DNA from 3 places in the Bradyrhizobium sp. Crot121 genome. Region 1 is predicted to be linked to each of the others. Evidence: predicted binding sites of a transcription regulator. Region 1 holds the regulator's gene; each other region holds the start of a gene.

Region 1 (4,120 bases):
TGAGCAGGAGCGACATCTTCTGCACGTGATCGAAGAAGCCGGGCTTCAGCATCACATCGAGCACGGCGCCGGCGGCCGCGACCGCGAGCGGATTGCCGCCGAAGGTCGAGCCATGCGAACCCGGCGTCATGCCGGACGCAGCTTCCGCGGTCGCAAGGAAGGCGCCGATCGGAAAGCCGCCGCCGAGCGCCTTGGCCAGCGACATCACGTCAGGGGTGACCCCGATGCGCTTGTAGGCGAAGAGATCGCCGGTGCGGCCCATGCCGGTCTGCACCTCGTCGAACGCGAGCAATAGGCCATGCTCGTCGCAGAGCTGGCGCAGCGCCTTGAAGAAGGCCGGCGGCGCGGAGCGCACGCCGCCTTCGCCCTGCACCGGCTCGATCAGGATGCCTGCGGTCTCTGGACCGATCGCGCGTTTCACCGCTTCGATATCGCCATGCGGCACCTGATCAAAGCCGTCCATCGGCGCGCCGAAGCCCTCGAGATATTTAGCGGCGCCGGTCGCGGCGAGTGTCGCGAGCGTGCGGCCATGGAAGGCGCCTTCGAAGGTGATGATGCGGTAGCGCTCCGGATGCCCCTTCGAGAAGTGATAGTGACGCACGACCTTGATCACGCCCTCCATCGCTTCCGCGCCGGAATTGCAGAAGAACACCAAGTCCGCAAAACTCTGCTCGCACAGCCGCGCGGCAAGCTTCTCGCCGTCCGGGCTCTTGAACAGGTTCGACATGTGCCAGAGCTTCGTCGCCTGTTCCTGCAGCGCCTTCACCAGATGCGGATGGGCATGGCCGAGCGCGTTCACCGCGACGCCGGAGGTGAAGTCGAGATAACGCTCGCCTTTGGTCGAGATCAGCCAACAGCCTTCGCCGCGTTCGAAGCCGAGATCGGCCCTGGCAAAAACGGGAAGCAGATGCGACGTGGCGCGGTCGGTCATGGCGATCACTGAAGGGTTCAGACAAGCCTTTCAGACAAGCCCCGGCGGCGTGCAGCGATGCAGACACGCGGCTGGAGCTCATCCAGCGAAAACAAAACGTGCCGCCTTTGCAGGGCGGCACGTGAAGGCATTCTATGCGCGCGGCGGGTGCTGTCAATCGCCACGAAGCCGCCAGGCTGCGCTGCAAAGTGCCGGTAATCCGCAGTTTTCCGGTGTGGTGGAAAAGCCCGATTGCAATCCCTAAATGTCGGAACATGTGGACGCATAGGCGCGGACTCTTGCGCCAGAGTCACGCCATATTGTAGCGTCTAGCCTGTCGGGTACGACATCTCGTGCGGCAGTTTTGATCCCTTAGAGTCCTTTGTGTGCGGCGTACACGTTCGGGTGCGGTTTTCGTGCCCGGCGAGCCTTAAGGGATTCTGCCCGCAGGGATTTTTGAGATTAGGCATCGCAGCGCTGTCCCAGGATCGGCCGGCGCAACGCGAAGGGAAAGATGCGATGACGGTATTGACCTGGTCCGACGAACGCGTCGAGCAGTTGAAAAAGCTCTGGGAAGGTGGCCTCTCGGCCAGCCAGATCGCTGCGGAACTGGGCAACGTGACCCGCAATGCGGTGATCGGCAAGGTGCACCGGCTCGGCCTCTCGGGCCGCGCCAAGAGTCCTGCTGCAGCCGCGCCGCGGCAGCGCAAGGCGCGTCCCGCACAGCCGATGATGCGCGTGGCGCGTCCGGTCTCCCGCGGCAACACCGCGCTCGCCCACGCCTTCGAGGTGGAGGTGGAAGCGGACCCTATCGCCTACGACAATGTGGTGCCGATGAGCCAGCGGCTGTCGCTGCTCGAATTGAACGAGGCCACCTGCCACTGGCCGGTCGGCGATCCCTCGAGCCCGGAATTCTTCTTCTGCGGCGGCAAGGCGCTTCCCGGCCTGCCCTATTGCGCGCACCACTCCCGCATCGCCTACCAGCCGGCGGCTGACCGCCGCCGTCCGACGGTCAAGCCGTCACAAGGCAAGTAAGCCGACGACAGATCGTAGCCTGGGTGGAGCGCAGCGCAACCCGGGAACGCTGTATCGGCGGGTCCAAATTTCCCCGGGGTTACGCTTCGCTGCACCCGGGCTACGGATTGAGGTCGCCGGTTTACGACTGCTCGGCCTTCGCGAAGCGATCATCGAGCGCGTAGCCCGCGCCGCGGACGGTACGGATCGGGTCCTGCTCGCGGCCGGGATTGAGCAATTTGCGCAGGCGGCCGATGTGAACGTCGACGGTGCGCTCGTCGATATAGATGTCGCGGCCCCAAACGCTGTCGAGCAGCTGCTCGCGGCTGAACACGCGGCCGGGATGCTCCAGGAAGAACTCCAGCAGGCGATATTCGGTCGGGCCGAGATCGATCGGGCGGCCCGAGCGCGCGACGCGGCGCTTCTCGCGGTCGAGTTCGATGTCGCCATAGGTGAGCACGGTGGCGAGCCGCTCCGGGCTTGCCCGGCGCAACAGGCCCTTCACCCGCGCGAGCAGTTCAGGCACCGAGAACGGCTTGACGATGTAGTCGTCGGCACCGGTCGCCAGCCCCCTCACGCGCTCGCTTTCCTCGCCGCGCGCGGTCAGCATGATGATCGGGAGCTGCTTGGTCTCCGGCCGCGCCCGCAGACGGCGGCACAGCTCGATGCCGGAGAGTCCCGGCAGCATCCAGTCGAGCACGACAAGGTCGGGAATACGTTCCTTGAGCCTTGTGTCCGCATCGTCTCCACGGGCGACCGTTTCGACATCATAGCCTTCTGCATCGAGATTGTAGCGCAACAGCGTCGTCAGCGCTTCTTCGTCTTCGACCACCAGAATGCGTGCGCTCATCGGCTTGGCTTCTCCTATAGCGGGATGACTCTCTGCTTGAATCGTCATCCCACTCTTCCTTTGATGTTTGAGCAGGATCTTGGCTGAAAGCCGGCGTCGACTTTCCGGATGTTGCTCTAGTTGCCCGGAACGGTCGTGGCGAACGTCGTCATATCCCCCTTCGGCCGCTTGTCGGTGATCTGCTGACCCTCGATCATGTAGAAGACCGTTTCCGCGATGTTGGTGGCGTGGTCGCCGATCCGCTCGATATTCTTGGCGCAGAACATCAGGTGGATGCAGAACGAGATGTTGCGCGGATCTTCCATCATGTAGGTGAGGAGCTCGCGGAACAGCGAGGTGCAGATCGCGTCCACCTCCTCGTCGCTCTTCCAGACGTTCATCGCCGCCGGCAGATCGTGCGCGGCATAGGCGTCGAGCACGGACTTGACCTGCGACAGCACGAGGTCGGTCATGTGCTCCAGGCCGCGGATCAGCTTCAGCGGCTGGAAGTCGTTCTCCAGCGCGGCGACGCGCTTGCCCATGTTCTTGGCGAGGTCGCCGATCCGCTCGAGGTCGGTCGCCACCCGCATCGCGCCGACGATCTCGCGCAGGTCGACAGCCATCGGCTGGCGGCGGGCGATCGTCAGCACGGCGCGCTCCTCGATCACGCGCTGCAGGCTGTCGATCTCGATGTCGGAAGCGACGACACGCTTGCCGAGCGCGACGTCGCGGCGGATCAGCGCATCGACGGATTCGGTGATCATCCGTTCGACCAGCCCGCCCATCTCTGCGACCAGACGGGTCAGTTCCTGAAGATCGCTGTCGAATGCCTTGGCGGTATGTTCAGAAGCCATGATGTCCCTCCTCAACCAAACCGGCCGGTGATGTAGTCCTGGGTGCGTCGATCGCTCGGCGAGGTGAAGATCTTGCTGGTGTCGTCGAACTCGATCAGTTCGCCCAGATACATGAACGCGGTCTTGTCGGAGACGCGCGCCGCCTGCTGCATGTTATGCGTGACGATCGCGATCGTGTAGTCCTCCGACAATTCCTGGATCAGCTCCTCGACCTTGGCGGTCGAGATCGGATCGAGCGCCGAGCAGGGCTCGTCGAACAGGATAACTTCGGGCCGCACCGCAACCGTGCGGGCGATGCAGAGGCGCTGCTGCTGGCCGCCGGAGAGGCTCAGGCCGGAGGCGTTGAGCTTGTCCTTGACCTCGTTCCACAGCGCGCCGCCGCGCAGCGCTTTCTCGACGCGGCCGTCCATTTCAGATTTCGAGATCTTCTCGTAAAGGCGGATGCCGAAGGCGATGTTCTCATAGATCGTCATCGGGAACGGCGTCGGCTTCTGGAACACCATTCCGATCCGC
Region 2 (4,120 bases), on a different contig from region 1:
CACGGCGATCGCCAGCACGCCCGCCATCGGCCCGAGCCCGAACGCGATCACGAACACCAGCGCGAACACGATGGCGGGCACGGTGCGCGCAAATTCGAGCAGGCGGCGGACAACAAAGCGCAGCCAGGGCCCGGGCGAGGTGTTCTGTGCGGCGAAAAAGTTCAGCGCAAAGGCAAAGACGGCGCCGGTCAGCGTGCCGACATAGCTGATCAAGATGGTCTCGGCGAGCAGCTTCAGCCAATTCTTCCAGCCCCAGAACCATTCGCCGAAATCGGTCCAGACCCGCTGGCCGTTATCGAGCGTGAGGATGCGGTCGAAATAGGAGACGAAGTTGCCGAAATAGGTGAAGAGCGTGCGCAGGTTCACCTCGGCGCCGATGCCGGCAACGGTCAGCGCCGCGATGAACACCGCCGCCGCCAAGGCCATCTTCAACCGCTTGCGCGCGACTGCCTTGCGATAGGCATCGTTCAGCGCGGCGAGCTGCTGGGCGGGAAGGATGGATACGGCGGTGGCCATCTGCTCTGCTTGGGATCTGCTGCTTGTCCTCAACGGAACAGGCCGGGTCGCGATCGATCCGGCCTGCGTATTCGCGTCGATCGATCAGGAGGCCTTCTTCTTGCGCAGGGCGTCGACGAACTTGATCAGCTCGATCGTGCCGTCCCAATCCTTGGTGGTCGCGGGATGGAAGCCCTTCTTCTGGCCGTCGGAGAGCTTGTCGAACGCCGCCTTGTCCTTCGTCGGCACCTCGAAGAAGGCCTTGGCGATCGCGGCCTTGAGATCGTCGGGAAGGTCGGAGTTGTAGGCATAGGGTCCGTTGATGATCTCGGCCGACTTATGGACGATGCGGAAATCATCCTTCTTCATCGGCGAGCCGTCGGCGTTCTTCAGCATGCCCTTGTGCAGCATCTGGGCGAGCGTGGAGTCATCGTCGCTGGTCCACTGGTTGGCAGCAACATCAACCGTGCCCTGCGCCAGCGCGAGCATCGCGTTCTCGTGGCTGCCGGTGAAGACAACCTTGCTGAAATAGGCTTCGGCGTCCGGAATGCCCTTCTTGTTGAGCTCGAAGCGCGGCACGTTGTTGCCGGAGGTCGAGTTCGGATCGACGAGGCCGAGGTTCTTGCCCTTCACGTCCTCGATGGTCTTGTAGGGGCTGCTCGCCTTGACGAAGAACATCGAGTAGTAGCCGGTGGAGCCGTCGGCGTTGATGTCGTTGGCGAAGGCGTCGGTCTTGACGCCGGTCAGCCGCGCGCGGGCGAAGGAGGCCGAACCGTAGCTGGCGATCTGGATGTTGCCGGAGCGCTGGCCTTCGATCACCGCAGCATAGTCGTTGGCGATGCGCAGCGTGACCTTCACGCCGAGTTCCTTGGAGAGATAGTTGACGAACGGCGTCCAGCGCTCGGTGACACCGGACGCGTTTTCAGCCGGCACGACCGCGAAGGTCAGCTCCGGATATTTGGCCTTCCAGTCCTGCGCCGACGCGGACGCGGTGAGCGCGAGCGCGGCAGCGCCGGCGAGAACGATGCGACGAGTGATCATGGTTTACCCCTGCTGTTATGGTAGCGCCTGGATCACGATCCGAGACGCAACGGGATCGTGATCTCATCTCTTGTTTGAACACGACCGGTTTCCACTTTTCCGGACCATGCTGTAAAGGCCGACTGCACCTGCAGCGGCTTTCCCTGCATAAGGTTACGGCGTTCAGGCCGCGGCTGCGGTGCCGAGCGCCGGAGCTGTTGCGGCACCGGGCGCGGGCATTGGCGCCCCGCCGATGACATCATTGGCCTCGAGATCGTAGAGCTCGCGGGCGATGTGATCGGTCAGCGTCGACGGCTGGCCATCGAACACCACGCGGCCCGCCGCCATGCCGATCAGGCGGTCGCAATAGCTGCGCGCCAGATCGAGCGAATGCAGGTTGCAGAGCACCGTGATGCCGAAATGCTTGTTGATGCGCAGCAGCGCATCCATCACGATCTTGGTATTGCGCGGATCGAGCGAGGCGATCGGCTCGTCGGCGAGGATGATATCGGGCTCCTGCACCAGCGCGCGAGCGATGGCCACGCGCTGCTGCTGGCCGCCGGAGAGCTGGTCGGCGCGCTGGGCGGCGAACTGCGCGATGTCGAACTGCTCGAGCGCCGACATCGCCAGCGCCCTGTCCTGCTCGGGCCAAAGCTGGGTCAACGAGCGCCAGGCCGGCATTTCGGCAAGGCGGCCCATCAGCACATTGGTCAGCACATCGAGCCGGCCGACCAGATTGAACTGCTGAAAGATCATCGCCGAACGCGCGCGCCACTGCCGCAGCGCCTTGCCGCGCAGCGCGGTGACATCGACACCTTCGAACAGGATGCGGCCTTCGGTCGGATCGGCGAGACGGTTGACCATCCGCAACAAGGTCGACTTGCCGGCGCCCGAGCGACCGATCACGCCGACGAAACTACCGGGCTGGACCGAGAACGAAGCATTGTCGACCGCGGCTTTTGTGCCGAAACGGCACGTCAAACCTTCAACCACCAGCATGCAGTGCTCCGAACCCGTCACGTCGCGTAACGGCTAACGCCGCTGAATTACAGTTGTGTGACAAACGCGCTGCAGTGCGGCGATCCTCCACACCGCCGGCGATGTCACGCATCTGTCACGCTACTGTTATGAAGCGCATCGAAGACGTGCGCTCCCCCACAACAATTCGACGAGGCGAAGAAGAAGATGGCCGGCAAGATGCTTTCCGTTGTACCAACGGTCGATCCCACCGCCGCGGTGCGCGATAGCCAGCTTGGGGCCTATACCGAGGTCGGAGCGCGCAGCATCCTGCTCGACGTCACGATGGGTGACTATTCATATGTCGTGAACGACGCGCAGCTCACTTACACCACGATCGGCAAATTCTGCTCGATCGCGGCAATGACCCGGATCAATCCGGGCAATCATCCGATGCATCGTCCGTCGCAGGCGCATTTCACCTATCGCGCCAGCGCATACTTCCCAGGCGAACATGACGAGGCCGAATTCTTCGCATGGCGCCGAGAGCACCGCGTGCATATCGGCCATGACGTCTGGATTGGACATGGCGCGATCATCCTGCCCGGACGCTCGATTGGAACCGGCGCGGTGGTCGCGGCTGGCGCGATCGTGACCAAGGATGTTCCCGCCTACGCCATCGTCGCCGGCAATCCGGCGCGGCCGCTCCGCAAGCGGTTTTCCGATGGCATCATCAGCCGCCTTGCGGCACTCGCCTGGTGGGATTGGGATCACGAAATGTTGCGCCAGGCGCTGCCAGATTTTCGCAAGCTGGTTGTCGAAGACTTCCTCGCCAAGTATGAAGCGCTGAACGCGCCAACAACCCGCCGGAGTGCCATCACGTGACTGACATTGTTATCGAAGGTGGCAAGGCGCTCGTTGAAGGCGAACTCGTCGAAACACGGCTGCGGACCGCGGGCCGCGACATCGCAGCCCTCGGCGAAGAGGGAGACGGCCGCAGCGCGCTCGGCATTGATGCACGGGATCTCCTGGTGCTGCCCGGCATCGTTGACCTGCATGGCGACGCCTTCGAGCGGCAGATGATGCCGCGCGCTGGAGTCGATTTCCCGATCGACGTGGCGCTCGCCGACAGTGACCGGCAGGCGATCTCAAACGGAATCACGACGGTGTTCCACGCCACCACATGGTCGTGGGAGCCGGGCCTGCGCAGCGCCGAGAATGCGCGGAGACTGCTGGAGGCAATCGAGCAGATGCGCCCGCAGCTTGCCGCCGACACGCGCTTCCATCTGCGCCACGAGACCTACAATCTCGACGCCGAACCGGAGATCATTGACTGGCTCGCGGAGGGCCGCGTCGACTTGTTCGCGTTCAACGACCACATGGACGGGACGATCGGGGACCTGGCAAGGCCGCGCAAGCGCAACCGGATGGTGGAGCGCACCGGCCTTTCGCCTGAAGACTTCGACAAGCTGGTCACGCACGTGGTGTCGCGCGCGAACGATGTGCCTGCCTCGATCGCACGTCTCGCCAGTGCGGCGCGCTCGGCCGATGTCCGCATGCTCTCGCATGACGACAACAGCCCCGAGATGCGCAAGTGTTTTCGCGACCAGGGCGTCGGCATCGCCGAATTCCCTGTCAACGAAGAGAC
Region 3 (4,120 bases), on a different contig from region 1:
AAGCCCCGCCAGATGCTGACGGCGGACGTCACCTCCAGCGATGGCAAAGTGCAGCATGTCCCGCTGCTTTGCCGCATCGATACGCTCGATGAGCTCGATTATTATCGCAACGGCGGCATCCTGCACTACGTGTTGCGCAAGCTCGCGGCCTAACGCGGATTTGTGATCGGTGCCTCACTGCTACGTGAATGGCTAGGAAAATGCGGGCGGCCTATGAAAAAGGCCGCTTTCGCACGTCAGGGGCATGCTCTTCAGGGTCGTCTCTCATGCCCCGTACAAGTACGGATGGAAATCATCACGATCGGTTCTCAGAATGACAGCGATGATGGCCTATAATCGTCTTTCGCTTTGGTCCGGCGCGCTCAGTGTTTGCGCCATTATCGCGATCATCCGACCCGCCCACGCCGATCCGCGTGCGGTCGTCGAGCTCTTCACCTCACAGGGTTGTTCGTCCTGCCCGCCCGCCGACAAGATCATCGGCGAACTCGCCAAGGACCCGAATGTCATCGCGCTCAGCATGCCGATCGACTACTGGGATTATCTCGGCTGGAAGGACACGCTGGCTGATTCGCGCTTCAGCGCGCGCCAGAAAGCCTATTCGCATGTGCGCGGCGACCGCGACGTCTATACGCCGCAAGTCATCGTTAACGGCTCGGCGAAGGTGATCGGCAGCGATCGCGTCGGCATCGAGACTGCGATCAAGGATACCGCGACCGAGGGCGTGATGTCGGTGCCGGTGACGATGTCGCTGTCCGGCAAGCAGATCAATGTCTCGGTGGCGGCGAGCAATGGGCCGCGCGTCAAGCATGGCGAAGTCTGGATCTGCTCGATCTCCAAGGCGGTGCCGATCTCGATCGGGCGCGGCGAGAATCGCGGGCAAGAGATCACCTATCACAACGTGGTGCGTAACCTGTTGAAGGTCGGCGACTGGAATGGCAGCGCGGGAAGCTGGACTGTGCCGATCGAGAACATCTCGCGTGAAGGCGTCGATGCCGCCGTCGTCTATGTCCAGGACGGCAATCGCGACAAGCCGGGCCCCATGCTCGGCGCGGCCATGACGCCGCTGCGGTAAGGTCTAAATCAAACCCGCCACATCCTGTCATTCCGCGCGCGCATCGCGTGAGCCCGGAATCTCTCGCCATCAACCTCCAGATTCCGGGCTCACGCTGTCGCGTGCCCGGAATGACGTGTCGTGAGGGACCCCCAAAAAAGAAAAGGACCAACTCTCGTTGGCCCAGTCAAAAGGGAGTTAACTCCCCTGCGAACAGGCCCGGTCCCGACGGCCCCGGGGGGCTGGGGGCTGAGGAATCCGGAACCGAAAGAACCGGGCCAACGCAGGATTTCCTTTTCGCAGGGCAGCGGGGCGGGCGGTGGGCGGAAGTGGGGCAGCAATAAGATTCTTTCTAACGATACTGTGACTCCTGGAAAATCTTCCCATTCGTCGCACGGCGGCTCTGAACCCTTGCGGCGCTGCCCGGTTAGCGCAATCATGTCAGCCGCATGACAGGAGGCGCTTGATGATATTGATATCGGAGGACAGCGATCCAAGCGGGCTTCGCGCGGCGGCGCGGCCCGTCGCTGCCAGCCCGCTACAGAACCGCGTCACGTTCAATCGTCTCGAACTCAATCGCATCCTCAATCTCTATGGCCGCATGGTCGCCGATGGCGAGTGGCGGGATTACGCCATCGACTTCCTGAAGGATCGCGCCGTGTTCTCGGTGTTCCGCCGCTCCTCCGAGGTCCCGATCTACCGAATCGAGAAGGACCCGCGGCTCGCCCGCAAGCAGGGCATGTACAGCGTGATCTCGGCGACCGGCCTGATCCTGCGCCGTGGCCATGAGCTGGAGCGCGTGCTGCTCGTGATCGACCGCAAGCTGGCGGTTGTTTAAGGCCGCGGCGTCCGTCATTCCGGGGCGCGAAGCGAACCCGGAATCTCGTGCGGCAAATTGCGCTCTCATCAACCTCTGGATTCCGGGTTCGCGCTTACGCGGGCCCCGGAATGACGGAGAATTAACGCCGGCCCGGATCCTCGGTCGGTATCGTGGTCGCGCCGTCGCCGAGCGCGCGCTGCATCATCACCGTGTCGAGCCAGCGGCCGAATTTGAGGCCGACGCTCGGATGGATTCCGATCAGCGTGAAGCCGGTCTTGAGGTGAACGCCGATTGAGCCGGCGTTGGCGGAGTCCCCGATCACCGCGATCATCTGCCGGTAGCCGCGCGCCTCGCATTCGCTGATCAGCCGCTGCAGCAGTTGCAGGCCGACGCCGCGGCGGTGGATCGAGGGATCCAGATAAATCGAATTCTCCACCGTGAAGCGATAGGCCGGACGCGGGCGGTAGGCGCCGGCATAGGCATAACCGACCACGCCTCCGTCAAGGGCAGCGATGAAATAGGGAAAGCCGCCATCCGTCAGCGCCCTGAAGCGGCGCGTCATCTCCGCCAGGTCCGGCGGGACCAGCTCGAACGTCGCGGTGCCGAAGCGCACCGCGTGCTCGTAAATTGCAGTGACGGAGGGAAGGTCGGCCTCGGTGGCGGGCCTGATCTCGACGGCGGACATGGCGGCAAGATAGCAGCAGGTTTCCCGGGAGCAACGCTCTCCTTATCTGTCATGGCCGGGCTTGACCCGGCCATCCACGCCTTTCTCGTCAATGGTGGATGCTCGGGAACGAGCCCGGGTAGGGGACTGAGTGCGCAAACGAAAAGCCCCGGCGGTGAGGCCGGGGCTTCGATCGTTGGTACTGCCGGAGGCGCTTAGTCGCGCTGTCCGAGGAGCTGCAGGAGCAGCGTGAACAGGTTGATGAAGTTCAGGTAGAGCGAGAGTGCGCCGGTAATCGCCGCACGCTCGGCAATCGCGCCACCCTGCGAGGCGTAGCCGTAGATGTAGTCGTTCTTCAGCCGTTGGGTATCCCAAGCGGTGAGGCCCGCGAACACCAGCACGCCGACCACCGAAACGATGAACTGCAGCGCCGAGCTCGCCAGGAACAGGTTGACCAGGCTGGCGATGATGATGCCGATCAGGCCCATGAACAGGAACGAGCCCATGCCGCTCATGTCACGCTTGGTGGTGTAGCCGTAGAGGCTAAGCGCACCAAAGGTCGCCGCGGTGATGAAGAACACCCGCACGATCGAGGTGTGCGTATACACCAGGAAGATCGACGACAGCGAGAGGCCCATCAGCGCCGAGAACACCCAGAACAGGAGCTGAGCAGTCGCGGGCTGAAGCCGGTTAATGCCGGCCGAGATCACGAACACCATCACCAGCGGTGCGAGGATGAACAGCCACTTCAGCGGGCTGACGAACATCGCATAGCCGAACTGCGTCAGATAGGCGTTGCCGAACTTTGCGACGGCTGCGGACGGATCCGCCGTCACCGCCGCCATATAGACGCCGAGCGCGGCCAGGCCCGTGATCGCGAGGCCGATCGACATGTAGTTGTAGATGCGCAGCATGTAGGCGCGCAGACCGGCGTCGACCGTCGCAGTGTCAATGCGACCGGCGGCCCGGCCGAAGGGAGAGGCATAGTTACGGTCTAGGTCCGACATGGTCGAATTCCCGTGGTTGTTCCGGTCGCAAGGGATTTGCGGGACCGAGTATAATCTATCTCAGATAGCGCGGCCTGCGGACATTAAAATCCGTGTCATCAAACCGCCCATCCGACCCAAGGCGTATGTGGGAAACTAACACAACCGCCGCAAGCTTCCACGCGCGGCTGAATGTCGCTCTGGCCCTTATTTCAAGGCAAAGCCGGTGTTAACCGGCCTCGTTCCCCGCTTCAAATTGTCACAAATTCCGCAACACGGCCGCGGGCTTCTGGTTCAAGGCCAGCAGCGTGCCGGCCAGCCCGAGCCCGACGGTGACGATCAGCGCCGCGACCACCACCGCTGCGGCGCTGCCAGCCTCCCAGACGAAACTCAGCGTCATCAGCCGGGTGACGATCAGCCAGGCGGCGATCGAGCCGGCGAACACGCCGAACAGCGCGGTGGCGAAGCCGATCATCAGATATTCCAGCGCATAGGCGCCCAGCAGGCGGGCGCGGGTGGCGCCGAGCGTCTTCAGGATCACTGCGTCATAGACGCGGTGGCGGTGGCCGGCGGCGAGCGCGCCGCCCAGCACCAGGATG

The links. Region 1 encodes PhoB, which activates phosphate uptake and scavenging genes when phosphate is short. Its sites were predicted from a motif close to TGTCATNNANCTGTCAT; they were not measured.
Region 2: the regulator PhoB is predicted to act here: its motif matches at 2,561-2,577, upstream of phnC (phosphonate ABC transporter ATP-binding protein).
Region 3: the regulator PhoB is predicted to act here: its motif matches at 1,490-1,506, upstream of AC5ZGW_RS19100 (DUF2794 domain-containing protein).

The regions. Positions count from the first base shown of each region.
Region 1 covers NZ_JCAMOR010000006.1:52,484-56,603, forward strand. Annotated here, with positions in the region: gene AC5ZGW_RS08550 (aspartate aminotransferase family protein) at 1-931, opposite strand, end outside; gene AC5ZGW_RS08555 (GcrA family cell cycle regulator) at 1,430-1,945, shown strand; gene phoB (phosphate regulon transcriptional regulator PhoB) at 2,067-2,774, opposite strand; gene phoU (phosphate signaling complex protein PhoU) at 2,891-3,607, opposite strand; gene pstB (phosphate ABC transporter ATP-binding protein PstB) at 3,619-4,120, opposite strand, start outside.
Region 2 covers NZ_JCAMOR010000005.1:148,975-153,094, forward strand. Annotated here, with positions in the region: gene phnE (phosphonate ABC transporter, permease protein PhnE) at 1-516, opposite strand, end outside; gene phnD (phosphonate ABC transporter substrate-binding protein) at 601-1,536, opposite strand; gene phnC (phosphonate ABC transporter ATP-binding protein) at 1,699-2,514, opposite strand; gene AC5ZGW_RS07915 (LbetaH domain-containing protein) at 2,701-3,357, shown strand; gene AC5ZGW_RS07920 (alpha-D-ribose 1-methylphosphonate 5-triphosphate diphosphatase) at 3,354-4,120, shown strand, end outside.
Region 3 covers NZ_JCAMOR010000020.1:32,681-36,800, forward strand. Annotated here, with positions in the region: gene acnA (aconitate hydratase AcnA) at 1-153, shown strand, start outside; gene AC5ZGW_RS19095 (DUF1223 domain-containing protein) at 314-1,072, shown strand; gene AC5ZGW_RS19100 (DUF2794 domain-containing protein) at 1,518-1,889, shown strand; gene AC5ZGW_RS19105 (GNAT family N-acetyltransferase) at 2,011-2,556, opposite strand; gene AC5ZGW_RS19110 (Bax inhibitor-1/YccA family protein) at 2,751-3,542, opposite strand; gene AC5ZGW_RS19115 (ABC transporter permease) at 3,781-4,120, opposite strand, start outside.